DNA from 3 places in the Adlercreutzia sp. CNCM I-6216 genome. Region 2 is predicted to be linked to each of the others. Evidence: predicted binding sites of a transcription regulator. Region 2 holds the regulator's gene; each other region holds the start of a gene.
The links. The regulator HrcA, encoded in region 2, represses chaperone genes, less so after heat shock. The targets are predictions, from matches to a motif close to TNTTAGCANNCNNNNNNNNNGNNTGCTAANA.

Region 1: the regulator HrcA is predicted to act here: its motif matches at 4,093-4,123, upstream of htpG (molecular chaperone HtpG).
Region 3: the regulator HrcA is predicted to act here: its motif matches at 10,106-10,136, upstream of ACYVRU_RS06805 (co-chaperone GroES).

Annotation. Positions count from the first base shown of each region.
Region 1 covers NZ_CDSBIE010000015.1:37,857-45,354, reverse strand. Annotated here, with positions in the region: gene mihF (integration host factor, actinobacterial type) at 1-162, shown strand, start outside; gene ACYVRU_RS10980 (TrmH family RNA methyltransferase) at 234-1,148, shown strand; gene ACYVRU_RS10975 (hypothetical protein) at 1,155-1,649, shown strand; gene htpG (molecular chaperone HtpG) at 1,981-3,969, opposite strand; gene ACYVRU_RS10965 (recombinase family protein) at 4,204-4,980, opposite strand; gene ACYVRU_RS10960 (HipA domain-containing protein) at 4,977-5,855, opposite strand; gene ACYVRU_RS10955 (AAA family ATPase) at 6,138-7,498, opposite strand, start outside.
Region 2 covers NZ_CDSBIE010000001.1:129,459-141,647, reverse strand. Annotated here, with positions in the region: gene dusB (tRNA dihydrouridine synthase DusB) at 1-347, shown strand, start outside; gene hemW (radical SAM family heme chaperone HemW) at 579-1,751, shown strand; gene hrcA (heat-inducible transcriptional repressor HrcA) at 2,085-3,095, shown strand; gene dnaJ (molecular chaperone DnaJ) at 3,153-4,301, shown strand; gene ACYVRU_RS00595 (RsmE family RNA methyltransferase) at 4,313-5,134, shown strand; gene ACYVRU_RS00590 (MiaB/RimO family radical SAM methylthiotransferase) at 5,127-6,365, shown strand; gene ACYVRU_RS00585 (PhoH family protein) at 6,790-7,749, shown strand; gene ybeY (rRNA maturation RNase YbeY) at 7,753-8,241, shown strand; gene ACYVRU_RS00575 (diacylglycerol kinase family protein) at 8,261-8,686, shown strand; gene era (GTPase Era) at 8,753-9,673, shown strand; gene ACYVRU_RS00565 (PASTA domain-containing protein) at 9,932-12,189, shown strand, end outside.
Region 3 covers NZ_CDSBIE010000005.1:208,437-220,625, forward strand. Annotated here, with positions in the region: gene ACYVRU_RS06745 (sensor histidine kinase) at 1-804, opposite strand, end outside; gene ACYVRU_RS06750 (response regulator transcription factor) at 801-1,466, opposite strand; gene ACYVRU_RS06755 (DUF5685 family protein) at 1,575-2,390, opposite strand; gene ACYVRU_RS06760 (class I SAM-dependent methyltransferase) at 2,465-3,208, opposite strand; gene ACYVRU_RS06765 (amidohydrolase family protein) at 3,387-4,748, shown strand; gene ACYVRU_RS06770 (CASC3 protein CASC3) at 4,900-5,112, shown strand; gene ACYVRU_RS06775 (Sec-independent protein translocase subunit TatA/TatB) at 5,135-5,818, shown strand; gene tatC (twin-arginine translocase subunit TatC) at 5,821-6,603, shown strand; gene ACYVRU_RS06785 (hydrogenase maturation nickel metallochaperone HypA/HybF) at 6,604-6,960, shown strand; gene nadE (NAD(+) synthase) at 7,059-7,895, shown strand; gene ACYVRU_RS06795 (sensor histidine kinase) at 8,033-9,268, shown strand; gene ACYVRU_RS06800 (response regulator) at 9,261-9,962, shown strand; gene ACYVRU_RS06805 (co-chaperone GroES) at 10,210-10,497, shown strand; gene groL (chaperonin GroEL) at 10,547-12,181, shown strand.

The DNA.
Region 1 (7,498 bases), on a different contig from region 2:
ATCATCGGCCGCATGAAGGTCAAGGCTTTCGTGAACGCCCTGCCCGGCTTCGGCAAGGTGAAGACCGAGAAGCTCATGGAGGAACTGGGCATTCCGGCCGAGCGTCGTCTGCAGGGCCTCGGCTCCAACCAGATGGCCGCCCTGAAGGCCGCCCTTTCCTAAGTCTCAACCGAGGCAATCTTGCAAGCGCCCGCCTATAATAGACGGGCGCTTTTGTTTTGGAAGGAACCGGCATGCCCCTTATCTATGTAGACACATTGGAAGACCCACGGCTCGATGCGTTCGCGCGGCTGACCGAGGCTCAGCTGCGCAGTAAGCTGGAGCCGGAGCGTGCGCTGTTCATCGCCGAGTCGCAGAAGGTGATCGAACGGGCCTTCGAGGGCGGCATGGAGCCGATCTCGCTTCTTATGGAAGAGAAGTGGCTGCCTTCCATGGCACCGCTCATCGAGCGCATGGAAGAGCGGGCGAGCGGCCGGGCGGGCGCGCCCGAGATGCCGGTGTTCGTCGCGCCTCATGACGAACTTGAGCGACTCACCGGCTTCGAGCTGACGCGCGGCGCCCTGGGGGCCTTCCGTCGCCCCGTCCTGCCCACCGTGGCCGACGTGCTGCACGAGGCGCGGCTGGTGGCGGTACTTGAAGACATCACGAACCACACCAATGTCGGGGCCATCTTCCGCAGCGCGGCGGCTCTCGGGGTGGACGCCGTGCTCGTCAGCCCCGCCTGCTACGACCCGTTGTACCGCCGCGCCGTGCGCGTGTCCATGGGCACCGTTTTCCAAGTGCCGTGGACCCGCATCGGCGACACAGACGTACCGAATCGCCCCGGCTGCGGGATCTGGAGCAATGAGGGCATCGCCGAACTGCACGAGCACGGCTTCACCTGCGCCGCCATGGCACTCTCCGACGACTCGATGACCCCCGACGAGCTGAGCGCGCTTTTGGCCGCGCGCGAGACGGCCGCCGGCAAACCCGCGAAGCTTGCGCTGCTGTTCGGCACCGAAGGCGAGGGGCTCTCCCCCGCCACCATCGCCCGCTGCGACCACACCGTGCGCATCCCCATGGCCCACGGCGTCGATTCCCTGAACGTGGCCGCCTCCAGCGCCGTGGCCTTCTACGCCTTCCGGCAGCTGAGCCAGCTGGAGAGGTAGGGCACAATGAGATCCTTCAATCCCCGTTCTACGGCCCTCCCCCAAGATGATGCCGAGGCATCCCCTCGCAGCGTCAAGATAGCCATCTGGGTCGTGCGCCTCTGCTTCGCCTTCGTGTTCGTCGTGAACGTGCAGTGCGCCCTGGGGTTCGCACTCGCGCCCGAGGCCTACATGGGCGCCTACGAGCTCGGTGGCGTGCCAGGTCGCGTGGCCACTCAGGGCATCGGTATCGCCTTCCTCATGTGGAACTGCACCTACCCACTCGTCATTTGGCGCCCCGAGCGCCACCGCGCCCTCGCCAGCGTCGTACTGGCTCAGCAAGTCGTAGGGCTCGTCGGAGAGTCGCTCATCCGCGCCACCCTGCCCGCCGGCCACGACCTGCTGGCCAGCAGCATCGACCTGTTCATCGCCTTCGACGCCATCGGCCTCGTTCTCATGGCCGCCTCATGGGGCATCTTTTTTCTGCTTGAAAAGCGCACATGCGCTAGGATCCACGCCTAGGCGATTTGCCTTCCTGTTTTTTGCCAAATATTGCGATTGTTAGCACCTCGAGGAACTAAATTCCTGCGCTGCTCCCACCCTTCTTACTCGCAAGGTAAGCGAATTATACAATATTCATTATTTTATTGTCATTTTATCCCTTTACCCTGCTGAGCGAACCTCTCGGGCACTGCCCTTTCTGCCAACAATCGCAATATTTGCCGAAAAACACGGGAAAGGATCGCGCTTGGCGATCCTTTCCAGGAGAGAGAAGGGGTTCTCGGGTTTTGCTTAATTAGGCGGCTCGAGGGCACTTCCGCGCCGGCGTGCACCACTGGTTGGTAGGCTGGGCCTACTTCATCAGCTCAGCGACAGCCTGGGCGAAGGCGAGCGGGTTGTCGGGCAGGATGCCCTCCACAAGCAGCGCCTGGTCGAACAGAAGGCCCGCGTAGGTGCGCACCTTTTCGTCGTCGTCGGCCTCATGAGCCGCTTGCAGCGTGGCGAACACCGGGTGCTTGGCGTTCACTTCCAGCACCAGGTGCATCTCGGGCAACTCGTCAGTGCCCGGCTGGCTCTTCAGCACCTGCACCATGGCCAGCGACATGCCGCCCTCGCTCGTGACCACGGCCGGCGCATCGGTGAGGCGGGTGGAAACGACGACGCGCTCCACCTTGCCGTCAAGCGCCTCCTGCATAATGCCGAACAGCTCGGCATTGGACTCGGTGGCCTCCTCGGCCTCCTTCTTCTCCTCATCGGTGGTAAGGCCCAGGTCCTCGGAGCCCACGTTCTTGATGAAGTAGGGCTGCTTGTTCTCCTCGTCGCCGTCCACCGCGTGCTCGCCGTAGGTGCCCATGGCCATCATGCAGAACTCGTCCACGTCCTGGTCGCACAAAAGCACGTCGTAGCCCTTCGCGAGCACCGTGGTCACCAGCGGCATGTTCGCCAAGCGATCGAGCGAGTCGCCCGCCGCGAAGAAGATGGAGTCGGCTCCGGCCGGCGCATCGGCCAGATACTCGTCCAGGGTGATCATCTTCTGCTCCTTGGCGGAGTAGAACAGAAGCAGGTCGGCAAGCGTGTCCTTCGCCATGCCGTAGCTCTGGTAGATACCGAACTTCAGCGTACGGCCGAACTGCTTGAAGAACTCCTCGTAGGCCTCACGGTCATCGTCGCGCATGTTCGCCAGATCGGCCTTGATCTTCTTCTCGAGACGCCGGGCGATGGCGCGCAGTTGGCCGTTGTGCTGCAGCGTCTCGCGGGAGATGTTCAGCGTGAGGTCGGAGGAATCAACCACGCCGCGCACGAAGCCGAAGTAGTCGGGCAGAAGCTCCTCGCACTTGTCCATGATGAGCACGTTGGAGGAGTACAGGGCGAGCCCGCGCTTGTAGTCCTTCGAGTACATGTCCCACGGCGCGCGGCTCGGCACGAACATGAGGGCGTCGTAGTTGAGCGACCCTTCCGCGTGCACGGAGATAGTGCGGGCCGGGTTTTCGAAGTCGTGGAAGTCGGTCTTGTAGAACTCGTCGTACTCTTCCTGAGAGACTTCGGACTTCTTGCGCTTCCAGATGGGGATCATGGAGTTGATGGTCTCCACCTCGGTGTAGCTCTCCCACTGCGGCGCGGGGGCTTCCTCGCCCTCGGCCGGCTCGGGGGCCTCCACCTTGCGGCTCTTCATCACTTCCATCTTGATGGGATAGCGCACGTAGTTGCTGTAGCGCTTGATGAGCTGCGTGAGCCCGTGCTCGCTGGCGAAGGTGCCGAAGGACTCGTCGGCGGTGTCGTCCTTCAGGTACACGATGACGTCGGTGCCATGCTCGGCGCGCTCGGCCGGCTTGATGTCGTAGCCGTCGATGCCGTCGGACTCCCAGGCCCAGGCCTCATCCGAGCCGATGGCGCGGGAGACGACGCGCACCTTCTTGCCCACCATGAAGGCGGAGTAGAAACCGACGCCGAACTGGCCGATGATGTCCACATCGGTGAGGTCGTCGAGGCCCTTCGCCTCGCCGGGCTCGCTTTCGGCAGCGGCCTCGGCCTGGGCAGCTTTGAATTCGAAAGAGTCGGAATGGGCGATGGTGCCGAGGTTCTTGTCCAGTTCGTCCTTGGTCATGCCGATGCCGTTGTCGGACACTGTGACCGTGCGCTCGTCGCTGTTGTAGCCCACAGTGATGGCCAAGTCGTCGCGGCCCACAGCCACGGAAGGGTCGGTAAGGCTGCGGAAGTACAGCTTGTCCACCGCGTCGGACGCGTTGGAGATGAGCTCGCGCAGGAAGATCTCGCGATTGGTGTAGATGGAGTTGATCATGAGGTCGAGCAGCTTCTTGCTCTCTGTCTTGAACTTGCGCATAGGTTCTTGTCCTTCTTTCCTAGAGGCGGAAGACGCATAACTGCCCCAGTGTAGGTCGCGCGCCGGCGGTGTCTCGCGGTGCGTTCGGTCTGTACGTCAGTCGTTGACCAGCGGCGACAAAAGCGTTAGCAGTCTCCCTTACTGAGTGCTAACACCACATTCTACGCAGAAGGAAACCTAAGTCAATACCTATCAAGTTTTCTTTAAGTTTAGTTGAGGATACCTTTGAGAGCGTCAGCCTTCCCGCTGCTCCCACTCGGCCATGCGACGGTAGAAGGTGGCCTCGCCCACCCCGATGCTCTCGGCCGCCTTCACAGCGGTCCACTCGTGGGTGCGGTAACGGGCAATGGCCTCGCGGAGCATCAGCTCGTCGACGGGCTTCCGTCGGCGCCCCGGGCGAGCCGCAGGCCCTCCGCCCCCCGTCTCGGCCCGCCTCCCCCGTGACGCCTTCTCGTGCAGCAGCATGAAGCTCTCGTAGAGAACCTTCCGCTCGGCGCCGCCCAAGGGCTCGCCCTCGCATTCCACGGCATCGCCGGCGCACAGGGCAGCAAGTACCGAGCCAACGGCCTGGGGCGAGTTCGCCGCAGACGCAACAGCCTCCTCCATCCCCAGGACACCAGGGGCACCTTCGGGCACTGCGCGGAAGTACAGCTTGTCGCCGATATAGCGCCGGGGGGAGCGGACGAGCCATTCGAGGGGATCCCAATAGTCCATCCCGCATTCATCCAGCAACGACCAAAGGTCCTCACGATTGGCCATGGGCGCGCGGTCGGCAATAAGGGTGGGCGTGCGGTTATCGCGCTCGTAGCACGTCTTGCGCACCGACAAATCGAACCCGGGAATACCTTGGAAATCCGACGAGTCCAGCAGGTCGATCACCTCGTAGTTCGGTTCCAACTCGTAGCGGAACGTTTCGTCCTCTCTCACGATGTAGCGCATCAGCGCCACCACGTAGGTAAAGCCGCCGCGACCGTCAAGGCAGAGCTGGGCGGCAGTAACCGACTCTCTCACAGAAACCTCCTTCCGAGCGAAGCCCAGGACGATTCCAGGATGCCATGGTAGCGAGCTTGAATCATGTGACGATAGAACGCACGATGGCACTCGCTGATTGGCATTTCGCCCACAAGCGCCTCGATACGTTCCAGCTGAATACGGCCCATGACCTCCTCGAGGGCGCGGTTGCACTCGGGGAAAGCGAGGCTGTTTATCACCTCGTAATAGGAGCTCTTCTTTCCCCGCAGCTTGATCTGCGACAAGGGAAACCCGTACACGCGCTTGGCCGTCTCCTCGGGGGATGCCATGACAGCGGCCATCTCGTCCTCGTCGGTCATATTGGGGAAGAGGCAGGATCCGTTGTCGAAAACGGGCGCCAGCGCATACGCATTGTCCCGCTTGATGAAGCCCCAGTTCATGCCGTGGCGATCGAAATTGCCCAGCAGGGCGTCCACGATGAACATCTCCCAGAACATCGAGATCGTTTCGGCAACGTCGGTGAGCTTGGAGTTGTCGCGCAGCATGCGCATGATGTCCTCGTAGTCGTACTGGTAGGACTCCTTGTCCTCGTCCAGGGTGCTCTCCCCCACGTCGTTGAAGGGAACGAACTGCTCCCCCTCGGCCACGAAGCTCTTGCAGGCAACTACTTCCTCGCCGTGGCGCAATCCGAGAAACACTTTCTGAGTCGGATACCCCAAAGCCTCGAAGATGCGCGAGCCCAAGTACTCCGAAAGATGGTTGTTCCGCATGCCAAAGGGAGTGCGCTTGCGGAACTTCAGCATATATTCGCAGGGGCGCCCACCGCCGTTCGGCACCAGAATCGCCTCTTTGCGCTCCGACCCGCCGTACTGCACGTCGCTCGCGGGATATATCGAGAAGTCGATGAGCTCCATAGCTGTTCCTATCAAAATTAAGTTTTTATTTTGATAGGAACAGTATAGCCATACTCTATCAAAATTAAAACCTAATTTTGATAGAGTAGCCCGTTTCAAGCACTTACGAGATATTTGCAACAGCCTGTTGCAATATTTAAAGCCGAAACTCTGCCAAACTTCTTCGTCTCATTGGACAATATTGCACACAGTGTGTGCAATATCACTTCATCAAGTTCGCCATCGATGCCCAGCGCGAAGCCCGCGAACAGCGAGGCTATTAGGCTCTCGTAGGATGCGCGCTCAAACGACCTCGCAGGCTACGGCCGCTGATTTGCCGGCGAAGGCGATGCCGTAGCGGATCGAGCCGGCCGCTCCCGCGGCGGCGTCGTAGGCGCGCTCGTCAATTTGCGCCAGCGCTTGGCGTGCCGCCAGTTCCAAATCGATCGGCTGCTCGGCATGCTTTAGCTCAAGGGTGATCAGCGGGTTGCGAGCGGGATCCGCCGGAGCCAGCTGCACGTCGAAGCGTCCGCGTCCCGCTTCGCGATTCGAGACGGGAGCGCTATAGCCGGGCACGTTGAACAGAAGGCCCATCATGAGCATGTGGTAGCTGTTCTCGGAAACAAGGTCGTGGAAGCTCGCGCAATTCAAAAGCACGCTTTCCAATTCCTCGGCGAAAGCAACGACATCGCCCGACACGAGCGCTCTGTGCAGGTCGTCGAGCGCGTCGCGGCCGCCGGCAACCTGGGCGAAGCGACCGGTGATCTCAGAGGCATAGAGCTTGGCGACCTCGCGATTGGGTATGCGCAGAGGACGCAGGCGGTCGACATCGCCCGGCAGGGCCGTATCGTCAGTCGTGAGATACCCGGCAAGGTACAGCATCGACCATACCGCCTGCGGTGCCACCGCCAAGTCGGAGAACACGACGCGGGTATCCAGGGGCGCTCGCACGGTGCCACCCGGTTCGGCAAGCGCGTAGAGACGCTTCAGCATCTTATCGCCGGCATCCGCGACGAGACCGCCCAGCACCGAGTTCGATGACGTGTTGCCCCAATAGACATCGGGTGCGCAACCGTTACCGAAGTAATTGAGAACGCTCCACGGATTATATACGTCGACGTCGCCGAAGCGGTAACCGTCGTACCACTCGCGCGCCTGAGACACACTGCTCGCGCTTCCCACATACTCGGCAAGCGCCTCTACTTCTGCTTGCGTGAACCCGAAGCGCTCATCGGAGGCGACGTTCAGAGGCGTATCGACTTGCAAGTTGTTCAGGTCGGAGAAGATCGACTCCTTGGATATGCGCTGCACGCCCGTCAGTACGGCGAAGGCCAGCGCATCGTTGCTCTTGAGGGCACCCGTAAGCCAGCGCTTGAGGAACGACACCACCTCATCGTAGCAGCCGCTCTCATGGGCAGCCATTACGGGCGCATCGTACTCGTCGATGAGCACGACCACCGACTGCCCATAGTGTTGCTGCAAAAGTATCGTCAGCCTTAGCAGCGAGCGTCCCAGCTGACCTATGTCGGCACGGCCTGAGGCAAGTTGGCCGAATGCGTCCTTGTCGAACTCGCTCAGTCGATCGCTCTCTAGGAGATAGTCGTGTCGGTTACACTCCTCAGCCACCGCATCGGAGAACCAGCTGATGAAATCAGGATAACTCA
Region 2 (12,189 bases):
ATGCCGTGCGCATGGCGGCAGAGACGGGCTGCGACGCGGTGATGATCGCCCGGGGCGCCGAGGGAAACCCGTGGCTGTTCTCCCAGGTGCAGGCCGCACTTGTCGGGGAGGCGGAACCTGCACCGCCTACGGTTGAGGAACGTATCGCCATGGCGCGTCGCCATGCGGAGCTGCTCACCCATCGCGAGGGGCGCAATATCGTGCGCATGCGCAAGCACGCCATGTGGTATATGGCGGGGCTGCCCGGCGCCGCCGCGGCCCGCGGGCGCATCAACTACTGCACGACCCTGGCCGACTTCGATGCCGTGTTCGACGAGCTTCTGGAGATTGCCCGGGAGCATTCGTGATTTGTCCGTCTCGCGCCAATATCGCTCCGATTTCCTGCTGTCCATCTCGCATCAGGGTTGTCCGTCCAACGCTAGGAGGCATCGCAATTCGCTCAGACAGTCCTCGCTGGTATCGAAGGCGCCATGGTCAGTCTTTCCGCGCATCGCTGCGCCTTCGATACCATCTGCGGAACTCGCTCGGTTGCAATGCCTCCTAGCGTCGGACTACTCGGTCGGAAAGAGAGGACCCTCATGGCTTACGATCCCTATAAGGCACTCTACCTGCACATTCCGTTCTGCGTGAGACGGTGCGGGTACTGCGATTTCGCCACTTCGGCGGTAGAGCGGGACTCGCCGATTATCGACGAGTACGTGGAATCGCTCGTGATGGATATCCGCCGGGCCTCGAGGGAGGGGAAGCTCGGAGCCATTGAGACGGTGTATCTGGGCGGGGGGACGCCGAGCTATATCGGCATGAGACGACTTTCGATGCTTCTTTATGCGCTGTCGATGTCGATGCATCTCGAGCCCGAGGTCGAGTGCACGATGGAGGCGAACCCCGAAAGTCTTACGGCGCCCATGGTGCGGGATATCTGGGCGCTCGGGGTGAACCGGCTCTCCCTTGGTGTGCAGTCCTTCGACGACGAGGTGCTGAGCATCCTCGGCCGCGCCCACAACGCCGAGGCGGCGCGGGCGGCGGTGCGCGCGGCCCGGGAGCGCTTCGAGAACGTATCGGTGGACCTGATGTGCGGCATTCCCGGGCAGAGCGCGGAGTCCTTCGCGGAAAGCGTGCGGGAGGCGGTGGCCCTCGGCGCGAACCATGTGTCGGTGTACCCGCTGACCATCGAACCCCATACGCCCTTCGATGCCGCCATTATGCGGGGCGAGATGCTCGAGCCCGACGAGGATGCGGAAGCGGCGGCCATGGAGGAGGCTCAGCGCATCCTGGAGGACGCGGGCTTTCACCGCTACGAGGTGGCAAGCTACGCGAGGCCCGGGTTCGAGAGCCGCCACAACACGGCCTACTGGACGGGCAAGCCCTACCTGGGGCTGGGGCGCTCGGCCGTTACCATGACCCAGAACGCCGAGCGTCGCATGCGGGTGCAGGACGGACAGGTGGTGGATGATCTGGACGCGCGGCAGATGGCCGCCGAGGGCCTCATGCTGGGCATGCGCATGGCCCGCGGCGTCTCCGACGAGCGGGTGGCGCGGGCGGCGGCGGTCATCGACGGCACCGAAACGGGTGGGGGCACGCGGTTGGCCGCAACGGCCTTTGAGACCGAGGGCGGCTCGGTCCTCGCCGCCTTCGATGAACTGGCCGACCTGGGCCTGGTCGAACACGCGGACGGCCGTTGGCGCCCCACCGACGCCGGCTGGCTCTGCGGCAACGAGCTCTACGGCCGCCTCCTCGACCTCGCCCCGTAAGCCAACCCATCGTCCCTGCTTCGCATACCACCTCCGTAGGGGGCGACCTTGGTCGCCCCTTCTCAACGCCGAAAATCTTTCTTTCTCGGGAGGGCGGTGCAAGCACCGCCCCTCGAGAACGGGCGATCCTCTCGAAGAGGGCAGACCGAGGTCTGCCCTTACAGAAGCAGTGCACCAGGGGCACAGCCGCCTTCTGTCGGCGGTTGTGTGTCGCTTGCGTCGAGATGGGCGCTTCCATTAGCACTCTCGCCTTGCGGTTGCTAAAATGGCGTCAACAACGGAAGGTTCCGCGCCCGACGCGCGGGACGAGGCGGGAAGGCGAGAGGAGCGGATATGCTGTCGGAGAGGCGCCAGAGAGTGCTGCGCGCGCTGATCGAGGACTACATCGAGTACGCACTCCCCGTGGGCTCGCGTACCCTGACCGAGCGGCACCGCCTGGGCGTGAGCCCCGCCACGGTGCGCAACGACCTCTCTGCTCTGGAAGACGCCGGCTTCATCCAGCAGCCGCACACCTCTGCCGGGCGCGTGCCCACCGACGCCGGCTACCGCACCTTCGTCGACGAGCTGCTCTCGTCGGGATTGGCCGAGGAGGAGCGCCCGCACCAGGCCATGGTTGACGAGCTGCGCGCCTCGGCCTCGGAGCTGGACGCGCTCATGGAACGCACCTCGGCGGCCCTCGCGCGGCTCACCAACTGCCTGTCCATTGTCATGGCGCCCTCGGTGCTCGCGGGCCGCATTCGTCAGATCACGCTGGTGTCGCTTTCGCCCTGGCAGGCCATCGTCATCGTGGTGGCCGAGGACGGCCAGGTGGTCAACCGCACGGTCACCTTCGCCGACGAGGTCTCCGCCGACGAGCTGGCAAGTGCCCAGAACCTGCTGAACCGGGTGCTCGCCGGGCACTCGGCCCGCGACGTGCGCCGCTCCATGGACGCCGGCACCGTAGAGGCCCTCAGCGACCCGCTCGTGCAGCTCATCATCGACGAGGTCATAGAATGCTTGGGCGAGTCCGAAAGCGCTCGTGCCCACAGCCTCGGTGTCTCGGCGCTTCTGCGCCAGCCGGAGTTCAGCGATTCGAAGGCCCTGCTGCCGGTCATAGAAGTGCTGGAGGACGACCGCGTGCTGCTGAACACCTTCGACGAGGCCGCCGCGGAAGGGGGGCCGGTCATGGTGCGCATCGGGCACGAGAACCCCGCCTCGGAGCTCGCCGGTGTCTCTATCGTGGCCTGCCCCTATGGGCGCGGCGAGTCCGAGGGCGTCGTCGCCGTCATCGGCCCCACCCGCATGAACTACGAGCGCGCCATCCGCGCCGTCCGCGCCGCCCAGTGCGCGCTGCACGGCGAGTAGACGTGCGTTACCCAAGAATACGGAAGAGCGAACGAAGAAAGGCAAGATTCACCTATCATGGCCGCAACTAAGGACCTCTACGAAATCCTCGGCGTCTCCCGCGACGCCTCCGAAGCCGAGATCAAGAAAGCATTTCGCCATAGGGCGCGGGAGCTGCACCCGGACGTGAACAAGGCACCGGATGCCGAAGACCAGTTCAAGGAGCTGAACGAGGCCTACGACGTGCTGTCCGACCCCCAGAAGAAGGCCCAGTACGACCGCTTTGGCACGATTCCCGGCGCGGCGAGTGGTGGCGGCCCTTACGGCGGCGTCGGCATCGATTTCGAGGACTTGTTCGGCGGCGGCTTCGGCGGCATGGGCGACATCTTCTCCACCTTCTTCGGCGGCGCGGCCGCGGGCGGCCGCCAAGTGCGCAAGGACGGCCGCGACATGGGCGTGGGCATCCGCATCACGCTGAAGGAGGCGGCCACCGGCGAGAAGAAGGAGATCGTTTACGACCGCCTGGCGCCGTGTCCCGATTGCGACGGCACGGGCCTGGGCGAGGACGGCAAGGAAGTGACCTGCGAGGAATGTCACGGTACCGGGCGCGTCGTCACCGTGCAGCACACCTTCTTGGGCGACATGCAATCGGCGAGCACCTGCCCCGCCTGCCACGGCACCGGCACGGTCATCGATAACCCGTGTCCCGAGTGCGAGGGCCAGGGCCGCGTGCCCGACCGCCAGCGCGTCTCGGTGGAGATCCCCAAGGGCATTCGCGACGGCCAGCAGCTGCGCATCCACGGCTTCGGCGAAGCGGGCATGCAGGGTGCGCCGGCCGGCGACCTCATCGTCACCGTGCGCATCGCCCCCGACGAGTTCTTCGAGCGCGACGGCGACAACCTGCACTGCAAGCTCGTGGTTCCCATGGTGCAGGCGGCGCTCGGCGCCGATATCGAAATCGACGGCATCTACGAGGACGAGAAGGTCACGGTTGCCATCCCCGAGGGCTGCCAGAACGACCAGATCGTGCGCGTGAAGGGCTTCGGCATGCCGCGCCTGAAAAGCGACGCTCGCGGCGATTTGTTCGCGCACATCGCCGTGGAGGTGCCGAAGAAGCTCTCCAAGCGCGAGCGCGAGCTTTTGGAGGAGCTGGCCGAGGAGATGGGCGAGGACGTGAACGAGGAGAAGCGCTCGCCCTTGCAGAAGCTCCGCGACATTTTCGAGTAGGGCTACTGATCATGTCGTTGCCGCGCTTCTTCCTGGAAAACCAAGTGCTCGCTGCCGAAACGGAGGCAGTGTTCCCGCTGCGCCTTGAGTCCGACGACGCGAAGCACGCGCGGGTGCTCCGGCTGGCGGCGGGTGAGCACATCGCGGTGATCGACGCCGACCAGGATTACTTCGAATGCGAGATCGTCGATTTTGCTGACGAGCTGCCGCTCGTGTCCATTGCGCGTCATGAAGACGCGAGCGAGGCCGGCCCGCAGGTGATTCTGCTGCAGGGCCTGGCCAAGGGCGACAAGATGGAGACCGTCATCCGCCATGCCACCGAGGTAGGCGTGGCGGCCTTCGTCCCCCTTGCCTGCGCCCGCTCCATCGTGAAGCTGGACGGCAAGAAGGCGGCTGCGAAGACGGAGCGGTGGCGGGCCATCGCCAAAAACGCAGCCATGCAATCGGGGCAGGTTCGGGTGCCGGAGGTCGTCGAGCCCGTCTCCGTGCGCGAGGCGGCCGCGATGCTCGGCCAGGCGACGGCCGTGCTCGTGTGCTGGGAAGAGGCGCCCGAGACAGCGAGTCTGAGCGAAGCCGTGCACGATGCGCTCCTCGCGACGTGCACGCCGGCCGCTGACGCCCGCATCGCCGTGGTCGTGGGCCCTGAGGGGGGCCTCGCCGAGGAGGAGGTGCGCTGCTTTCTCGGCTGCAACGCCCGCGCGCGCCTCGTGACCCTGGGCCCGTCCATCCTGCGCACCGAGACCGCCGGCATCGTGGCCCCGGCGCTGGTGCTCTACGAGCTGGGCGGCATGGGGAATCGGCCCTCTCCCACTTACGAGGGCAACCGTGGGTAGGGCCCTCTTCGGCTACACGGTCGTGAACTTGGGCTGCAAGGTGAACCGCGTGGAGGCCGACGGTTTCGAGCGGCTGCTCGCGGAACGCGGGGGAGTGCCCGTTGGAGAGGCGGCGGCCGACCTCATCGTCGTGAACACCTGCACGGTCACCGGCGAGGCCGAGAAGAAGACCCGCAAGGCCGTGCGCCATGCCCTGTCGACCAACGACGGCGCACGCGTCGTCGTCACGGGATGCGCGAGCGAACTCTCGTCGGAAACCTTCACCGCTATGGATGATCGCGTCGTTGTCGTACCCAAGGCAGGCGCGGATCTCTATCTCAGCGAGTTGGAAATGAGCGGCACAGCTCCTTGCGAAATGTCTGAATCTTTCTCGGCATCGCCCGCCGATGGCCGCACGCGCATCGGCATCAAAGTGCAGGACGGCTGCGACAATGCCTGCACCTACTGCATCGTGCACGTGGCCCGCGGCCGCGCGACGAGCCGACCGGCCGGCGAGGTGGTGGCCGAGGCGGTGGCCCTCGCTGAATCCGGCGTCCGCGAGGTCGTGCTCACCGGCATCAACCTGGGCTCTTACGACGACGGCGGGACGGATCTGACCGACCTATGTCGCCGCCTTCTAACGGCCACCGCCGATCTGCACGGCGCGGGCGAGCCTCCCTGCCGCTTCCGCATCGGCTCCATCGAGCCTATGGACGTGACCGGCGAGTTCGTCTCTCTCCTCGCCGAGGCCGAGGGCCGCATCTGCCGCCATCTTCATCTGCCCTTGCAGTCCGGCTCGTCCCGGGTGCTGCGCGAGATGGCGCGCCCCTACGACGCCCACGAGTTCCGCCAGCTGGCCGACTTCCTGCGGGCGAGCGTCCCCTCCATCGCGCTGACCACCGACATCATCGTGGGCTTCCCCGGCGAGACCGATGAGGACTTCGAGGACACCTGCGCGCTCGCTCGCCACGTCGGCTTCTCGAAGATCCACGTGTTTCCCTACTCCAAGCGAGAGGGAACGCCCGCGGCCGCCCGTGCAGACCAAGTGCCGCCCGAGGCGAAGGCCGCCCGCGCCGCCCGCCTGCGCGCGCTTTCCGACGAGCTCGCCGCCGCCGACCGTGCCTCTCGCGTCGGCACCATCGAGCTGGCCCTCGTGGAAACCCCCGAGACGGCCACCGCCGAGAGCTACCACGAAGTGCCTGCTCCCGCAGGTGCCAAGATCGGCTCTCTCGTCCCGGCGAAAGTAGGATAGCCGCGCAGCAGGGACGACTCTTCTTCCCGAAACGCGCTCCAGATTAAGGCTCGCGCCGCACGAGTGACCTTTTCGGTCGACGAACACCTCTCCTTCTGCATGAGATCTCGAGTTGTAAGCGTCTCAGGGACGCACTGGACTCGGCTATTCAATAGCCTATTTGGAAAACACCTGGTCACAGCAGTGCTGGCAACAGCGACGCTTTCCACCCTGAACAACTGCGCACGCGTAGACGCTTACAACTCGATATCTCGTGCAATTTCGGGGCAGTTCGTCGACCGAAGCTTGGCCGGAAGTTGACTGAGGCTTAGTTTTGGTTGAAGCGCGCTAACGGTCGAGTGCCGATGGGGTTTAGCTGCGACATCGATGGGAGTTTTGGAGCAGGCGCACAACAGATCGCACAAGATAGGTTACAATAACCGGCATGACTGATTTGATGCAGACAACGCTCACGGCGCCCGGCGGGGTGGACATGGCCCTCGTCGTCGGCGCCTCCGACGAGATTCTCCACGTGCTGGAGGAGTCCTTCGACGCTCGGCTCACCGTGCGGGGCGATCGCATCGTCATCGAGGGGAGCGCCGTGGAGGTGCAGCAGCTCACCGCGCTGTTCGCCGACCTGTTCAAAACGGTGGAGGAAGGGCAGGCCCCCGACACCGACTCGGTGCGCCGTTCCGTCGAGCTGCTCCGCCAGGCGGAGTTCGCCCCCACCGCCCTGCGCGACGATGTGCTGCTCACCTACCGGGGCCGGGCCATTCGACCGAAGACCGCCGGCCAGAAGCACTACGTCGACGCCATCCGCGACAACACGGTCACTTTCGCCATAGGGCCGGCCGGCACGGGCAAGACCTACCTGGCCATGGCCATGGCGGTGGCGGCCTTGAAGCGCAAGGAAGTCGGCCGCATCGTGCTGTCGCGGCCCATCGTGGAGGCCGGCGAGAACCTCGGCTTTCTGCCGGGCACCCTCTTCGAGAAGGTGGATCCCTACATCCGACCGCTCTACGATGCGCTGTACTCCATGTTCGATCAGGAGCGAGCGAATGCCCTCATCGAGAACGGCACCATCGAGATCGCCCCTCTCGCCTTCATGCGCGGGCGCACCTTAAATGACGCCTTCATTATCTTGGACGAAGCCCAGAACACCACGCCCGAGCAGATGAAGATGGCACTGACGCGCTTGGGGTTCGGTTCGAAAATCGTCGTCACCGGCGACATCTCTCAAATCGATCTGCCCCGCGGGGAGAGCGGCCTTGTGCAAGTGCGCTCCGTCCTCGAGGGCATCGACGACATCGCGTTCTGCGATCTTTCCGGCAAAGACGTCGTGCGCCACTCTCTGGTGGCGACCATCGTGGCCGCCTACGAGCGCGCGGCGGGAAAGGCAAGATAGCCCATGGAAATCCTCATCACCTACGGACATCGCGAGGAAGACCTCGCCTCCCTTCCCATTCGCGACCTGGCCCTGTTCGTGCTCGAGCGCGAGGGGAAGCCCATCAACACGGAGGTCTCCATCAGCTTTGTGGACGATACGGCCATGGCCGAGCTGAACGAGCGCTTCCGCGGCATGGAAGGACCCACCGACGTGCTCTCCTTCGAATGCGACAACATCGACGACGACATCACCGCCGCCGACGGGCCGAGCTGCCCGGTCTACGAACTGGGCGACATCATCATCGCGCCCGACGTCGCGGCGCGTCAGAGCACCGAGTTCGGCAACTCCTTCGAGCAGGAAGTGTCGCTGCTCATCGTTCACGGGCTTCTGCACCTGTGCGGCTACGATCACATCGTGGACGAGGAGGCCGAGGTCATGGAGGCCCGCGAGCGCGAGCTGCTCACGGCCTGGACCGAGCGCGACCTGCCCGCTGTCTCCGAGAACCGCTGAGCGCTTGAGGGGCAGCCCGTTGGCTGGCGACGATAAGATGAGGCCGCTCGTGCGCAGAGCGGGGGAGAGCCGCCGGTGCGGGGAGGGGCGCTTCCCGCTCGTGTGCGCCTTTCGCTGCGCGGCCGCCGGCGTCGCCTACGCCTTTCGCTCTCAACGCAACCTGAAGATCCAGGTGATCCTGGGGCTTGCCGCCGTCGCGGCCGGATTCGCCCTGGGCATCAGCCGCGTCGATTGGCTCGCCATCGTGCTCTGCATCATCGTCGTGTCCGTGGCGGAGGTGGTGAACACCGCCATCGAGTCGGCGGTCGATCTCGCCTCGCCCGAGTGGCACGAGCTGGCCCGCGCGGCCAAGGACGCGGCGGCCGGCGCCGTGCTTTTGGCCTCAGCGGGCTCGGTAATTGTCGGGCTCATCGTCTTCGCACCCTACGCGCTCGACCTTCTCTAACGCACGACGCCCCACCTCTTCGAAAGGAACTTCATGGATCTCGACGCCTACTTCGCTGAAAACCCCATGGGGGGCTCATTTCCCACCAATCCCGACTTCAAGAGCGGGTTCGTGACGCTGGTCGGGCGCCCCAACGCCGGGAAGTCGACGCTTCTGAACACCATCATGGGCAAGAAGATCGCCATCACCTCGAACACGGCCCAGACGACGCGCCACCGCTTCCGTGCCGTGCACACCACCGATGACATGCAGATGATCATTGTGGACACTCCCGGTCTGCACAAGCCCCAGGACGCCCTCGGCGAGGAGCTGAACACGAGCGCGATCAAGGCTTTGGAGGACGTGGACGTCGTGGCCATGCTCATCGACGCATCGAAGCCCATCGGACGGGGCGACGAGTGGGTGGCCGCCCAGGTGCGCGCCGCGAAGGGCTCGGCGAAGATCTGCGTGCTTTCCAAGTCCGACCTGGCGAGCGATGCCGAGATCAGCGCCCAGCGCGAGGCGGCCGAGAAGCTCTGCGACTGGGACGCTATGGTGGCGCTGTCGGCCGAGACGGGCCGCAACGTGGACGCCTTCGTGGAGGAGGTGCAGTTCCTGCTGCCGGAGGGCCCGGCGTGGTTCCCGGCCGACATGGAGACCGATCAGCCGCTGGAGGTCATGGTGGCGGAATTCATCCGCGAGAAGATCCTGCGCAACTTCTTCGACGAGGTGCCCCATGCCATCGGGGTCGCCGTGGAGGAGATGGAGTTCGAGAAGCCGAACCTCTACCGCATCTACGCGGTCATCTATGTGGAGCGCGACAGCCAGAAGGGCATCATCATCGGCAAGCGCGGGGCAGCCATCAAGCGCATCGGCACCGAGGCCCGCAAGGACTTGGAGCTGCTGCTGGGGGCGAAGGTGTTTTTGGATCTGTCGGTGAAGGTGCGCAAGAACTGGCGCCGCGACGCCAACCAGATCCGTCGCTTCGGCTACGGGGAGGGAGCGTAGTCGTTCCGTTCGCCCTGACGGGACGAACGGACTGGCCGATGCTGCGGAGCCGACGGGCACCTGCCCTTCGCATTCAGCGCTTTCCCTCACGGCCCGAAGGCCGCTCGGCCGCGCTTCAAGCGAATTGCAGGTGCCCGTCGGCTCCTCGCTGACTTCCTTAGGCGAACCAGTAATTCAATTGTTGTTGAGTAAGAAAGTTTTTGAAGAAATAATCGGGTACAATTCTTTTCATCTGTGCAATCAATGAGGAGAACGTCGATGAAATGCCCTCACTGCTCATTCGATAATCGTGACGACGCCGCGTTCTGCGAGAACTGCGGCGAAGTGTTCGTGGCCGCCTCGGCGAAAGTGTCGGTGCCTCCCGTGGTGGAGGTGCCCCCGGTCGTGCGCGTGCCCGACGTCGCCCCGGCGCCTTCCAAACCGGCGCCGCGGGCCTCGGTGGCCGATCTGGTCGATCCAGTGCCCGACGGCCCCGATGTCCCCGACCTGTCCGGCTTCGAGCGGCTGGTCGACTCAAGTTACGTTCCGCCGGCGGCCACTCAGGCCGGTGACACGGCCGAGATCCCGCGCATCAACGAGGAGTACGTGCCACGCGCCCGCAGCTACGCCATGGGACCGACGGAGAAGGAGCTGCGGCGCCGCGACCGCCAACAGAAGAAGCTCGCGAAGAAGTTTTCGAAGATGCAGGAGAAGGAGGAGGCCCGCAAGGCCAAGGAGCTCCTGCGGGCCGAGAAGGAGCGCCTGCGCGCCGAAACGGCTGCGGAGAAGGAGCGTTTGCGCGCCGCCGAGGCCGAGGCCCGCGAGCAGCGGCGGATAGCCGAGGAGGAGGCCCGCGAGGCCCGGCGCGCTGCCGAGGCTGCCGAGCGGGAAGAACGCGAGCGGCTTGAGCAAGAGCGGGTGGCTGCCGCGACAGCAGCTGCGGCCGTGGCAGCCGAGACTGCCGAGATGGAAGAAACGCCTGAATTCACGACGCCCGGCGAGGATGCCCCTGTTGCTGAGAACGAGGCCTCCAAGGCTGGCGATGCGTCCGGTGTCGCCTTCGGTGCGATTCCTGGCGCCGTCGCCGGCTTCGCAGCTGCAGACGCAACCGCCAAGGACGACGATCTCGACGAGGTGCTGTCCAGCGGGGACGAGGTAGTGAGCCTGTTCGAGCGGTCGGGCAAGCGTCCGGCGCGCATGGGCTCCCATGCGGCGCGGCCCTCCGTGAATCGTCAGGGCCGCGGTCGCTCCCGTAAGACCCAGGATGAGGCGGGGGCGACTCCGGAGACCCCGGTGGTGCAAGAGGCACCGCAAGCGTCGCCCAATGAGTCGGCCGACGCTTGCGCCGCCGAGGAAACGGCTCTCATGGAGGCCGCCTCCGCCATTGTCGTCGCCGACCAGGCGGCAGTCACGACTGCCGAGGCCGAGGAAGCGCTCGCGCCCCGGGCCACCGGCGAGCTGGCCTTCCCCTCGACCATCGAGGAGGAAACCCCTGAGCTGGAATCTTCCATAGATTTCTCGGCGCCCGAAGAGGCCGCGCCGGTTCGCGATGGCGCCGATGCGGAGGCTCCCTTCCCGGGGCCCTCCGCACGGCCCCCGCGCGCCAAAGGCCCGATCATCGCCGCCGCATGCATCGCCCTGGCCGTGGTGCTGGCGGCCGTAGCGGGTGGCACCTATATGGCCGAGCTGTGGGGCGGCAAGACCATCCCCGAGGTAGTGGGCCTTTCACAGCCGGAGGCGACCGATGCTCTGTCGGCCAAGGGCTTCGCCGCCCAGGCCGTCGAGGTGAAATCCGACGAGCCCCAGGGCACCGTCCTCTCAAGCGATCCCGAGCAGGGGCATCGCGCGGAAGAGGGCAGCACCGTGACGCTCTCCGTGGCCGTACCGCGCATCGTGCCGACCATCGTGGGCGCCACGAGCGAAGAGGCCGCCCAGGCTCTGGAGGCCGAAGGGTTCACGGCGGTCACCTACACCGAGGAGAAGTCGAACGAGGCCGCGGGCACCGTGCTGGCCGTGAGCCCGGAAGCGGGCACGGAGGCGAAATCCGGCGACGCCATCACCGTCACCGTGGCCGTTCCCTACACCGTACCCGATGTGGAGGGCATGTCCGAAGCCGACGCCAAGGCCGCGCTTCAAGCCGAGGGCTACGAGGTGACGAGCGAGTGGTACACCACCGAGGACATCGAGGAGGGCACTGCCGTCTCCACCGACCCGGCCGCCGGCAGCGAGCTGAACTCCGGCTCCGAGGTCACGCTGTATGTCGCCCACTCCCGCGGCACCGAGCTGGTGGACCTTACCCGCGAGATCCTGCCCGGGGCCAACCTCACCAACGACGAGGGCAGCTTCAAGGTGGAGAATATCAAGAGCTGCACCTACCGCGGCGACGGCGAGGTGCTCTACACCGTGGAGGCGCGCCAGTACGAGGTGGTCACGATGCCCTTCGGCCTGGGCCAGGAGACGGTGTTCGCCAAGAAGCTCACCACCATCGAGGGCGGCATCGTGTGGAACGACGACAACGAGGTCTCCTACGCCAGCCC
Region 3 (12,189 bases), on a different contig from region 2:
AAGGCCGTCTTGGCCTCGGACGACGGCTTGCGTTTCCTGTACCCGCACCGCGATGCATTTCTCGTCTGCCAGGGCGGCGAGCTCGTCGGCCACATCGCTCAGCAGCGGGGCCAGCGGCACGGGCTCGGCAGATTCCAGCGGCACATCGCGGCTGAACAGGAGCAGGTCTTCCACCAAATCGGTCAGGCGCCGTATCTGGGCCTGAAGGTTGACGATGAAGATGCGCGTCTCGTCGTCGAGGTGCGGCGACAGCGCGAAAACGTCCACCTTCGTCTGCAGGACGGCGAGGGGCGTGCGCAACTCGTGAGCGGCGTCAGCGGAGAACTGCCGCTGCAGCGCGAAGGAGCGCTGGAGCTGCGCGAGCAGCTGGTTGAACGACAGCGTGAGGTCGCGAATCTCGTCGGCGCTGCGCGGCACGGGAAGGGGCTGCGCGAAGTTGCCGGCATCGCGGCTCTTCACTTCCTCGGACAGGCGGCGCAGCGGCTTTTGCACATAGCTCGCCGCGAAGTACGCGCCCACGCTTCCCGCAAGCACGATGAGCACGGTGGCCAGCGTCGTCTCCCGGCGGAAGGCGTCGTAGAGCAGCTGCCCTCCCGCGGGAGCCGCCTCGCTTGCCGGCTCGGTGAGCGCCGCCGGCTCGCCGCCTGCGACGGTGTCTTCGGCGACGATGCTGGGCTCGAGCATAACCGCGTCGATCATCCGATTGGCGGAGTAGTGCGCCACCACGGTCAGGGCGGTGCAGGAGACGATCAGGAACAGGCTGGCGGCAATGGTGAACCGCGCCCGCAGCGACAGGCTTCTCATGACAGAAGGTACCCCTCTCCGATTTTCGTGCGAATGGGGTCGGCGCCGAGCGCTGCCTTGAGCTTCTTGCGCAACGCCGACAGGTGCACGCGCACCGAGTTGCTGAACGGATTCGCGTCCCCGTCCCACACATGATCGACGATGTCCTGCTGGGTGACGAGGCGCCCTTGGTTGAGCAGGAAGTACTCGAGGATGCCCATCTCCTTCGCGGTAAGGGGCAAAGGCTCGCCGCAGACGTTGGCCTGGCGTTTCAAAGTGTCCAGCGAGAGATCACGGTAGGTCAGGGTGGTCGTTTGCTGCACGAACTGCCGGTTGATGAGCACGCGGATGCGTGCCTCGAGTTCCTCGAAGTGGAAGGGCTTGGTCAGGTAGTCGCTCGCGCCGAGCGCGAAGCCCGAGAGCTTGGTCTCGAGGTGGTGGTTCGCCGACAGGATGAGGGCCTTTGCCTGCGGTTTGACGGCTCTGAGCTCGGATAGGACGCGCAGTCCGTCCATGCCGGGCAGGTTGAGGTCGAGCACGACGAGATCGTAGTCCTCGTCGAGGGCCCGCTGGAGCCCCTCGGCGCCGTCGGCGGCCTCGTCCACAGCGTAGCCTTTCAAGGCCAGCCCTCGGGCGAGATCGTGCAGAAGCTCGGGTTCGTCTTCGATCAGGAGAATGCGCATGGGTTGCCTTCGAAACGATCGGTGTGGGTGGAATGCAGCGCTTCCTCAGTCGCGCCGTGCCCATTGTGACAGATGAGGAAGGGGTTTGGAAGCGCCAGCCGGGCGGCTTTAGGGCGTGTACGTCCGATTGAACTGCGCCCACACGCCCGAGTACAAGATAGCGTCCATGAGATGGGCGTCCTGCACGAGGGGCAGGCGCTCGTAGGCCTCGGCGGTGTCGGCGGCGGCCAGGGCCAGCGTGGTGCGCATGGTCTCAGGGGTGGCTCCGAGCGTCACGAAGGGGTTGTAGCTGCCCGACTGCGCATCGGCAGCGAAGTCCACGGCGGCGTCCGTCAGGTAGATGAGGCGCCCGAGCGCGCAGCCGAGCGCTTCCATGCCCTCGGTCCAGAAGCCCTGGTTGTGGGCGAACAGGCGGCCGAGGAGGATACCGAACTCCCGCGCCGCCGCATCGGGGTCGGCTTCGGCGCCTTCCTGCTCGATGGCGCGAATGGCCGCCATGGCCCGCTCGATCTCGGCACACTGGTCGGGAATACGGGCCCGCGCCCGCTCGTAGGCACCGGCGAGCAGCCGTGCGGCCGCCCGTGCTTTCGCGCTGCCGTCGTCGGCCACGTCGTCGAGCACCTTGTGGTAGGCGAGGGCCACGGAAAGGTCGGCCGCGTAGTCGGTCCACGGCGAGCGCGACCAGGAACGCGCGGCGGCCGGCGCCGGGTGCATCACGCAGTGGCTGGCACCGCACACCTCGGCCGGCTCGTGCAGCGAGTTCGCCAGCAGCACGAAGAAGGTGAGATCGTAGGTGAGGCACGCCCGCGACAGCTGCCCGTAGCGGTCGCGCAGCGCGAAGCACAGCCCGCAATACAGCGAGCGGTAGCGTTCCTTCTCCTCGTCGGAAAGCGCCTCGGCATCAGCCACCACAAACCCGAACATGCCCCTCCCTTTCCGAGCGGTCCATCAGCAGACTGCCTCGCGCCTGATGGTCAGAACGCCTCGTGCTCGCGAAGCTACTCCGGTTTTCGCGCTACGTGGACGGCGGCGATGCCGCCGGTGTAGTTCTTCCAGGTCACGTCGGTGAAGCCGGCCTCGCGCATCATGTCGGCCAGGCCCTCCTGGTCGGGGAAGGCGCGGATGGACTTCGCCAGGTACACGAAGCCGTCCTTGTCGCCGGTGACCAGGCCGCCCCAAAACGGGATGAGGTGGCGCAGGTAGAAGTGGTACAGCGCCCGCCACGCGCCGTTGGGCGGCGTGGAGAACTCCAGGCACACGAGCGAGCCGCCCGGGCGCAAGACGCGGAACATCTCGGAGAGGGCCCGCGGCCGGTCGGGCATGTTACGGATGCCGTAGGCCATGGTGATGACGTCGTAGGAGGCGTCCGCGTAGGGGATGTCCTGGGCGTCCACGACCTCGAAATCGATGGGCACGCCGGCGCCGTCCCCCTCATCGATGTGCATGCGCGCCACGTCCAGCATCTCGGGTACCAAATCGGTGCACTGGATATGGCTCGGGTGCTTGGTGCGGGCCACGGTGAAGGTGACGTCTCCGGTGCCCCCCGCGATGTCCAGCACGTCGTGGCTCTCATCGATGGGGGCCTGGCGCATCATGCCCGCGAGCCACAGCTTGTAGGCGCCGAAGCTGGAGAGGGCGTTGAACCGCTCGTATTTCCGGGCGATATGCGAGAAGATGTCGCGCACGCGCTCGCTGGAAAGCTCGGCCGGGGCCTCGAGCCCGGTGGCGGTGTCGATGGTCATAGGCGTAAAACTCCCTCGTGCGGCGCGCCGATCCCGCAAGATCGCGCCCTTCGTATCGTCGTTTGGCCCCAGTATAGGGCACTCGCCCGCAAATCGAGGGCGCATATCCCTAGGCGGCGCGGCGCCGTGCTATCATGGGTGGCTAATTGAACACGCCCCTCATGAATTGGGAGGTACCATGCTTCTGTGTGCCCAGTATATCCTGCCGGTTTCTTCCGAGCCCATCATCGATGGCGCGGTCCTCGTGCGCGACGGCGTCATTCGCGACATCGGGAAGGCCGAGCAATTGCGCCTGCGCTACCCCGAGGAAGAGGTCGTCGACCAGGGTCTGGCCGCCATCATGCCCGGCCTGGTTGACCTGCACACCCGCCTCGAGCAGTCGGTGCTGCGCGGCGTGGTGAACGACGCGCCCTATGTGCAGTGGCTCGCGGAAGTGGCCCAGAAAAGCGGGCGCATGGAAGCTTCCGACTGGTTCGACTCCGCTATTCTGGGCGGCCTGGACGCTCTCTCCAGCGGCATCACCACGGTGGCCGACATCACGCTGACCGGCGCCTCCTGCACGGCCGTGAACAAGCTCGGCCTGCGCTCGGTGATCTACCGCCAGGTGGGCGCCATGGACAAGAACCGCATCGACGCGGCCATGCAGTTCGCCCAGAAGGACATCTTGCACTGGCGCGAGGAGGTCGACTCCGACCGCGTTACCATCGGCATTGCCGCGGCGCCCCTGTTTACCAACCACCCGGCCATGCTTTCCGCTATCTCGAAATTCGCCCAGAAGGAGGATCTGCCCGTGGCCCTGTGGCTCGCCGGCAGCCGTGAGGAGTCCGATTTCGTGCGCTACGGCTCGTCGCCCTTCCAAGTGCACGGCGGCGATGTGAAGCGCGGCTATGTGGAGATCCCGCCCTGGTTGCCTACCGGCGTGAGCCCGGTGCGCTACGCGCTCAACTGGAACGCCTTCGACGCCGACAACGTCATGATCGTCGGCGCGGTCTACGTGGACGACGAGGATCTGAAGAAGCTGCGCTCCCATGACGTGGCCGTTTGCGTGTGCCCGCGCGCCTCGGCCCAGCTGGGCATGGGCGTCGCGCCGCTGGATGAGTACATCCGCGCCGGCCTGCGCGTGGGCCTCGGCACCGACTCGCCGGCGGCGACGGAATCCACCGACATGCTCTCGGAGATGCGCCTGGGCATGCTGCTGCAGCGCGCCGTGAACCCCGGGCGCTTCCTCGACTCCCATACGATGCTCGAGGTGGCCACGCTCGGCGGCGCGCGGGCACTCGGCATTGCTGATAAGGTGGGGTCGCTGGAGATCGGCAAATGTGCCGACATGATCGCCGTGGATCTGTCCAGCTCGCATCAGTCCTTCACGACCGATCCGGTGGCCGCCGTGGTGAACACCTGCACCACGGCCGACGTGCTCATGACCATGGTCGACGGCAACGTTCTGTACGAGAAGAACCGCTGGCACGTGAAGGTGGAAGTGGCGAAGAGCATCGCGCGGGTCATTGAGATCCGCTCCAAGCTGCGCCCCGAGGCCTAGCGGGCGCAATCGCTGAGCGGAGCGCTCGGTGCAGTTGTGAATTCGTGGAGGGCGCGCCGCGGCAGGCATTTTCGCTGGCGCGGCGCGCCCGCTTCTGCGATAATGCCATATTTGCGTATACCTAATGTTGGGAACCTGAGGAGTACCCGCGATGTCGAGTAAGAAGAACAAGACCGGCGCGAAGAATCCCACGCGCAAGCAGCAGGCCGAGCGCATCAAGCAGGCCGAGGAGCGCGAGCGCCGCGCCAAGGAGGCCGCCGAGGCCAAGGCGCGCACCAAGAAGATCTTCACCGTGGTCGTGTGCGTCATCCTCGTGCTCGCCCTGGGCATTCCCACTATGGCGTTGACCGTGCTCTCGCTGTAGAGCTGTTGAAAGGATATCAGTCGTGTTTGGAATCGGCGGATTCGAGCTTTTCCTCATTCTGCTGTTCGGGTTCCTCATCTTCGGGCCCGATAAGCTGCCGGCCATGGCGAAGACCCTCGGCAAGGCTATCGCGAAGTTCCGCAACGCCCAAGAGGAGATGAGCGGGGTGCTGAAGGGGGAGATGGTGTTCGACAAGGACGCCGAGGATCCCTTCAAGAATCCGCTCGACGCCCTGGACGAGGCGGCGGCCAAGGCCAAGAAGGGCGCCGACAGTGCCAAGAAGGCCGCGAGCGCTGTGTCGAAGAAGGCGAGCGAGGCTACCAAGAAGAGCACGTCCACCGCCGCTGCCGGCGCCGCCGCGGCCGCTGCCGCCAAAGCCGAGCAGGTCGACGGGGGGAATGCAGCCGATAAGGCCGATGCCGCCCCGGCGAAGCCCGAGAGCTTCGCCGAGCGCAAGGCTCGCTACGACCGCGAGCGCGCCGAGCGCAAGGCCGCCGAGGAGGCGGAGCTGAAGAAGAAGGAAGAAGAGGAGCGCAAGGCCGCTGCCGAGAAGCGGAAGGCCGAGGCGGCCAAGAAGCGCGAGGAAGCGGCCGCCAAGCGGAAGGCCGAGGCGGAGGCCAAGAAGGCCGCCGAGGAGGCCAAGGCCGTGACCGAGGCCGCCGATGCGGCTGCCCCCGCCGCTGCCGACGAGAAGAAGGAGGCGTAACGATGCCTATCGGACCGGCACGCATGCCGCTATTCGACCACCTCGGCGAGCTGCGCATGCGCCTCGTGCGCATCGTCGCCTGCCTCGCCGTGGCCGTGGTCGTGTTCTACATGGCCACCCCCACCATCGGCCAGTTCCTGCTGATGCCCATTGCGGAGTTTCTTCCCACGGATGCCAATGGCTTCGTCCAGACGATCGCCATCGATCCCTTCGAGGCTTTCTCGACGCGATTCAAGATATCTATCTGGGTGTCCATCGTTGCCACTGCCCCCGTTATCCTGTGGCAGATACTTGCGTTCTTCCTGCCGGCGCTTAAACCCAATGAGCGGAAGTGGTTCATGCCCACGTTCGCCGCGGCGGTGGTCTTGTTCATTTTCGGAACGGTGTTCTGCTATCTGATTATCCTGAACCCCGCCTTCCAGTGGCTGACCGATCAGGCCATGGGCCTCGGCGATGCGCTTCCCCGCATGTCCTCCTACATTGACACCATTATCAAGTTCGAATTGGCTTTCGGCTTTGCCTTCGAGCTGCCGTTGGTCATTTTCTACCTCGTTATTTTCGATGTGGTCCCCTATAAGAAATTGCGGGGGAGTTGGCGGGTCGTCTACGTCGTGCTCATGGTGGTTAGCGCCATGGCGACCCCGGATGCCTCGCCGGTCACTATGCTGCTCATGTTCGCCGCCATGATCGCGCTTTACGAGGGCAGCCTGCTTATCGCGCGCGTGGTGCTGGGCCGTCGCATCAAGCGCCAGAACGAGCGCTTGGCGGCGGAAGAGGACGAGTAAGTGCACGAGCTGGGACTGATGACCGGCGTCATGGACGCCGCCGTGGAGGCGGCCCGCGAGGCCGGCGCGACGCGGCTTCTGGGCGTGAGGGTCTCCATCGGCGAGGCCACGGAGGCGGTGGAGGACGCCCTCGTGTTCGCCTTCGAGGCCCTGGCCGAGGCCGACCCGTTCACCCAGGGCGCCACGCTGGATCTGACGATGATCCGCCCGCGCAGCGTCTGCTTGGAATGCGGCCACGAGTTCGAGCACGACCTCTACAACCGCTTCTGCCCCGTCTGCGACTCGTTCGCGACGGAGCTTCTGGCCGGGCGCGAGCTGCAGATCGACTCCATCGAGGTGGATCTGCCGGAAGAGTGACGGCTGCGGGCGCCACCGGAACGATGCACGTCGGCAACCGACCCGAAACAAAGCGCTGCCATACTCGTGGCAGCGCTTTTGCTATAGAAAGGACGTCTATGAACCCCCAGCAGATGTACGAGGCCTGCACCGACGCTTTGGGCGCCTTCGTGCGCAGCGCCGGCTTCACCGATGTGGTCATCGGGCTGTCCGGCGGCATGGATTCCACGCTCGTCGCCGTCATGGCCGCCGATGCGTTGGGGGCCGACCATGTGCACGGGGTCATGCTGCCCGGCCCCTATTCCAGCGAGTCGTCCATCGACGACGCCGAGGCGCTGGCCTTAGCCCTCGGCATCTCCAACATCACGGTGCCCATCTGCGAGCCCTTCGAGGCCTTCGAGGCGGTGCTCGCCCGCGCTTGCGGCGGGGCGCTCACCGGGCTTGCCGCGGAGAATACCCAGGCCCGCTGCCGTATGGTGTGCCTCATGGCGCTCTCGAACGCCCACGGCTGGCTCATGCTGAACACGGGCAACAAGTCCGAGGCGGCCATGGGCTACTCCACTCTTTACGGCGACACGGCCGGGGCCTTCGCGCCTTTGGGCGGCGTGTACAAGACCGACGTCTTCGCCATGGCGCGCTGGCGCAACCGCCGGGCCGTGGAAGAGGGCGGTACTGGCCCCATTCCCGTGAACGTGTTCGTGAAGCCGCCGAGCGCGGAACTCGCGCCCGATCAGGAGGACGAGAAGTCCCTCGGCGTCGATTACGCCACGCTGGATCGAATTCTCGTCGCCTATGTGGAAGAGGGGAAGGATGCGGCGGCTATCGTCGCCGAGAGCGGCCTGAGCCGCGATTTGGTGGATTACGTCATCGCCCGTACCGACGCCAACGCCTTCAAGCGTGCGTTGGAGCCTCCGTACCCTGACGCGCCGTTCTACGGCGATCCCGCGTCTCGTTAGTGAAGCTGCGTCCCGCTGGCGATCCCGCGTCCTGCTGGCGAACGAGCCCCGTCTGGGGTCGGCGTTGTTCAACAGGCTCGTTTCATACACCCCGCGGTGTATGGCGCGTGGGCGTCCGGTCGTTTACCATAGCGGTCATGGATAAGATCTTTCGAAATACCCCGAAGTTTACGGCCACCGACTGGCTCATCGACGCCGTCATCGCGGCGGGGGCCTTCGGGTTCTGCTGCCTGCAGCTCACCGTGGCCGTTAACCTGCTCATCCCCGACGAGTTCATGCGCCGGCTCATGGGCATCCAGGCTATGGTGCCCTCGGGCCTCTCGCTTCTGGCCATCGCGCTCACCACGCTGCCGCTCGTGCTGCGGCGCAAGTGCCCCTGGGCCGTGTTCGTGTGGTGCCTGGTCAGCTGGGGTCTGCTTCAAGCGGAGCTGAACGGCATCGCCCTGTCCGTGGCGGGCCCCCTCATTGCGCTGTTCACGCTGGCGTCTGCGCGCTCGCGGGCCGAGGCGGCCATCGCGTGCGCGGTCATGTGCCTGGTGCTGCTGTTCGCACCGGCGCCCCCGGAGCAGTCGCGCATCTTGACGCAGCTCACCGTGTTCCAGAACATGGCCCTGGCCCTGGCCGCCGCCTTCGCCGGCTACGCCCTGCACGAGCACCAGGAGCGCACCCGCGCCATCGAGGAGCGCGCGATTGCCGCCGAGCGCGGCCGCGACGCCGAGGCGCGCCGCCGGGTGGAGGCCGAGCGCGTCTCCATCGCCCGGGAGGTGCACGACATCACGGCCCATTCGCTGTCGGCTGTGAGTATCCAGGCCGCGGCCGCCGAGCGCCTGGTCGATCGCGATCCCGCCGCCGCCAAGGAGGCCATCGCCGAGGTGCGTCGCACCGCCAAGGGCGCTCTGGAGGAAATCCGCGCCATGATCGGCGTGCTGCGCGCGGGGGAGGGGCCGGCCGAGACGACGCCCACCCAGGGCACCGATCGCATGGGCGATTTGGTGTCCTATTTGGAAGGTGCCGATATCGAGGTCACGCTGGACGAGACCGCCTACGACCGCGCCTGCGTGCCGGCGTTCATCGACGTGGCCCTCTTCGGCATCGCGCGTGAGGCGGCCACGAATATCGTGCGCCACGCCGGGGCGCGCCGTGCGACGCTGGCACTGTCCACGAAACGGGAGGGCTTCGCCGAGCTTATCGTCGACGACGACGGGCGAGGGCTCGCTGCCCCGGCCGCCGCGGCCGGTCACCACGGCCTGCTCGGCATGCGCGAGCGCGCGCGGCTTCTACAGGGCACGTTCTCCGCGTTCCCAAGTCCGCTCGGCGGCGTGCGCATTGCCGTGAGCGTTCCCCTCAGCCAGAAGGAGGAGACCCATGAGTGAGGCCGATCCCATCCGCGTGCTCGTCGTGGACGACCAGGATCTCGTGCGCGGCGGCTTCAAGGCCATTCTCGGCACCTACGAGGGCATCGAGATCGTCGGCGAGGCCCGAAACGGGGCCGATGCGGTACAGGAGGCGCAGCGCCTTCGGCCCGACGTGGTACTCATGGACATCCGCATGCCTGAAATGAACGGCATCGAGGCCACCCGCGCCATTACGGGCAACCCGCTGCTCGCAAAAACCCGGGTGCTCGTGCTCACCACCTTCGACGTGGACGAGTACGTTTACGATGCTCTGGGCGCCGGGGCGAGCGGCTTTTTGCTGAAGGACGCCGACCCCGACGAGATCGTGGCGGCCATCCGCGTCGTGGCCCGAGGCGACGCGCTCATCCAGCCCTCGGTGATGCGCCGGCTGGTGGAGACCTTCGTGGCCGCGCGCCCGCGGGGCGGCTGGGGCGCCGCCGATGTGGCCGAGACTCGCCGCGCCGCGCTGACGAGCCTCACCGACCGTGAGCGCGAGATTCTCGTGCTGGTGGCCCGGGGCCTTTCCAACGACGAGATCGCCGAAGAGCTGTTCATCTCGCCGGCCACGGTGAAGACGCATCTGGCCCGCGTCATGGCTAAGACTGATGCTCACGACCGCGCCCAGCTCGTCGTCTTTGCCTACGAGACGGGTTTGGTGACGCCTGCCCCCTAGGGAGACTGTTCACCTGCACAAATTCCAACTTGAAAAGTAATCCCTGATCAAGATTATAATCACAGGAAACTTGAGTGAGAAAAACTCAAGTTTTTCTCCGTCCCCTCTTGCATTCCTTCCCGTAGCTGTTATGATGCGTAACTGTTTAGCACTCGTTGCTACCGAGTGCTAGCACTTAACCTAACCGAGTGGTTAAATTGGAAGTTGCGCGAAGGCGCTACAACAACCATTGAAAGGACGGCAAGCTATGAATTTGAAGCCTCTGGGCGACCGCGTCATCCTGAAGCAGGACGAGGCCGAGGTTACCACCGCGTCCGGCCTGTTCCTGGCCTCCGATGCCAAGGAGAAGCCCCAGACCGGTACCATCATCGCCGTGGGCGAGGGCAAGATGGACAAGGACGGCAAGCTGCTTCCTATGCCTGTTAAGGTCGGCGACAAGGTCATCTACGGCAAGTTCGGCGGTACCGAGGTGACGCTGGACGGCGAGAACGTGCTGATTCTGCGCGCCGACGACATTTACGCCGTAGTTGAATAACTGGGAAGATAAACCGAGAAGATAGATCCACTGAAAGGAACGCGAACTTATGGCTAAGGAAATCAAGTTCGATACCGATGCCCGCTCCGGCTTGGCCGCGGGCGTCTCCAAGCTGGCCGATGCCGTCAAGGTGACGCTCGGCCCCAAGGGCCGCTACGTGGCTCTGGAGAAGTCCTACGGCGCCCCGCTCATCACCAACGATGGCGTGACCGTCGCCAAGGAAGTCGAGCTGGAGAACCCGGTCGAGAACATGGGCGCCCAGCTGGTGCGCGAGGTGGCCGTGAAGACCAACGACGTGGCCGGCGACGGCACCACCACCGCCACCCTCCTCGCCGACGTCATCGTCTCCGAGGGCCTGAAGAACGTGACCGCCGGCGCCGACGCGCTGGGCATTCGCCGCGGCATCGAGAAGGCCACCGACGCCATCGTGGCCGCCATCAAGGCCGACGCCACCCCGGTGTCCACCAAGGAGCAGATCGCCAACGTCGGCCGCATCTCCGCCGGCGACGCCGCCATCGGAGACAAGATCGCCGAGGCCATGGACGCCGTGGGCAACGACGGCGCCATCTCCGTGGAGGAGTCCCAGACCATCTTCGGCATCGACATGGACATCGTCGAGGGCATGCAGTACGAGCGCGGCTATATCTCCCCCTACATGGCCACCGACATGGAGAAGATGGAAGCGGTGCTGAAGGACCCCTTCATCCTGCTGACCGACATGAAGATCAACTCCATCCAGGACATGGTTCCGCTGCTGGAGGAAGTCATGCGCGCCCAGCGCCCGCTGTTCATCGTGGCTGAGGACGTCGAGGGCGAGGCCCTGTCCACCATCCTGCTGAACCGTCTGCGCGGCACCCTGAACGTCGTGGCCATCAAGGCTCCCGGCTTCGGCGACCGCCGCAAGCGCATCCTCGAGGACATCGCCGTGGTCACCGGCGCCCAGGTCATCGACAAGGACTTTGGCATGACCATGGCCGACGCCACGATGGAGATGCTCGGTACCGCCAAGACCGTGAAGGTCACCAAGGACACCGCCCTTATCGTGGACGGCGCGGGCAAGAAGGAAGACATTGAGAACCGCATCCAGATCATCCGTGCCGAGCTCGAGCGCGTCGATTCCGACTTCGACCGCGAGAAGGCCCAAGAGCGTCTGGCGAAGCTCTCCGGCGGCGTGGCCGTGCTGAAGGTGGGTGCTGCCACCGAGTCCGAGCTGAAGGAGAAGAAGTCCCGCATCGAGGACGCCCTGCAGGCGACTCGCGCGGCCGTGGAAGAGGGCATCGTCGCCGGCGGCGGCGTGGCGCTCGTGGACGCCATCGGCGCCCTGGACGCCGTCAAGGCCGACGACAAGGACGAGGAAGTCGGCATCGACATCATCCGCAAGGCCATCGAGGCTCCGATGCGCGCCATCGCCCAGAACGCCGGTTTCGAGGGCTCCGTCGTGGTGGAGAAGGTCAAGAGCCTGCCGAAGGGCGAGGGCTTGAACTGCGCCAACGGCGAGTACGGCAACATGATCGAGATGGGTGTGAACGACCCGGTGAAGGTGACTCGCACGGCGCTGCAGTCCGCGGCCTCCGTGGCGGCTCTCATCCTCATCACCGAGGCCACCATCAACGAGATCCCCAAGGAGGGTCCCGATCTGAGCGCTCTGGCTGCCGGCATGCAGGGCGGCGGCGGAATGTACTAGGCCCCAAG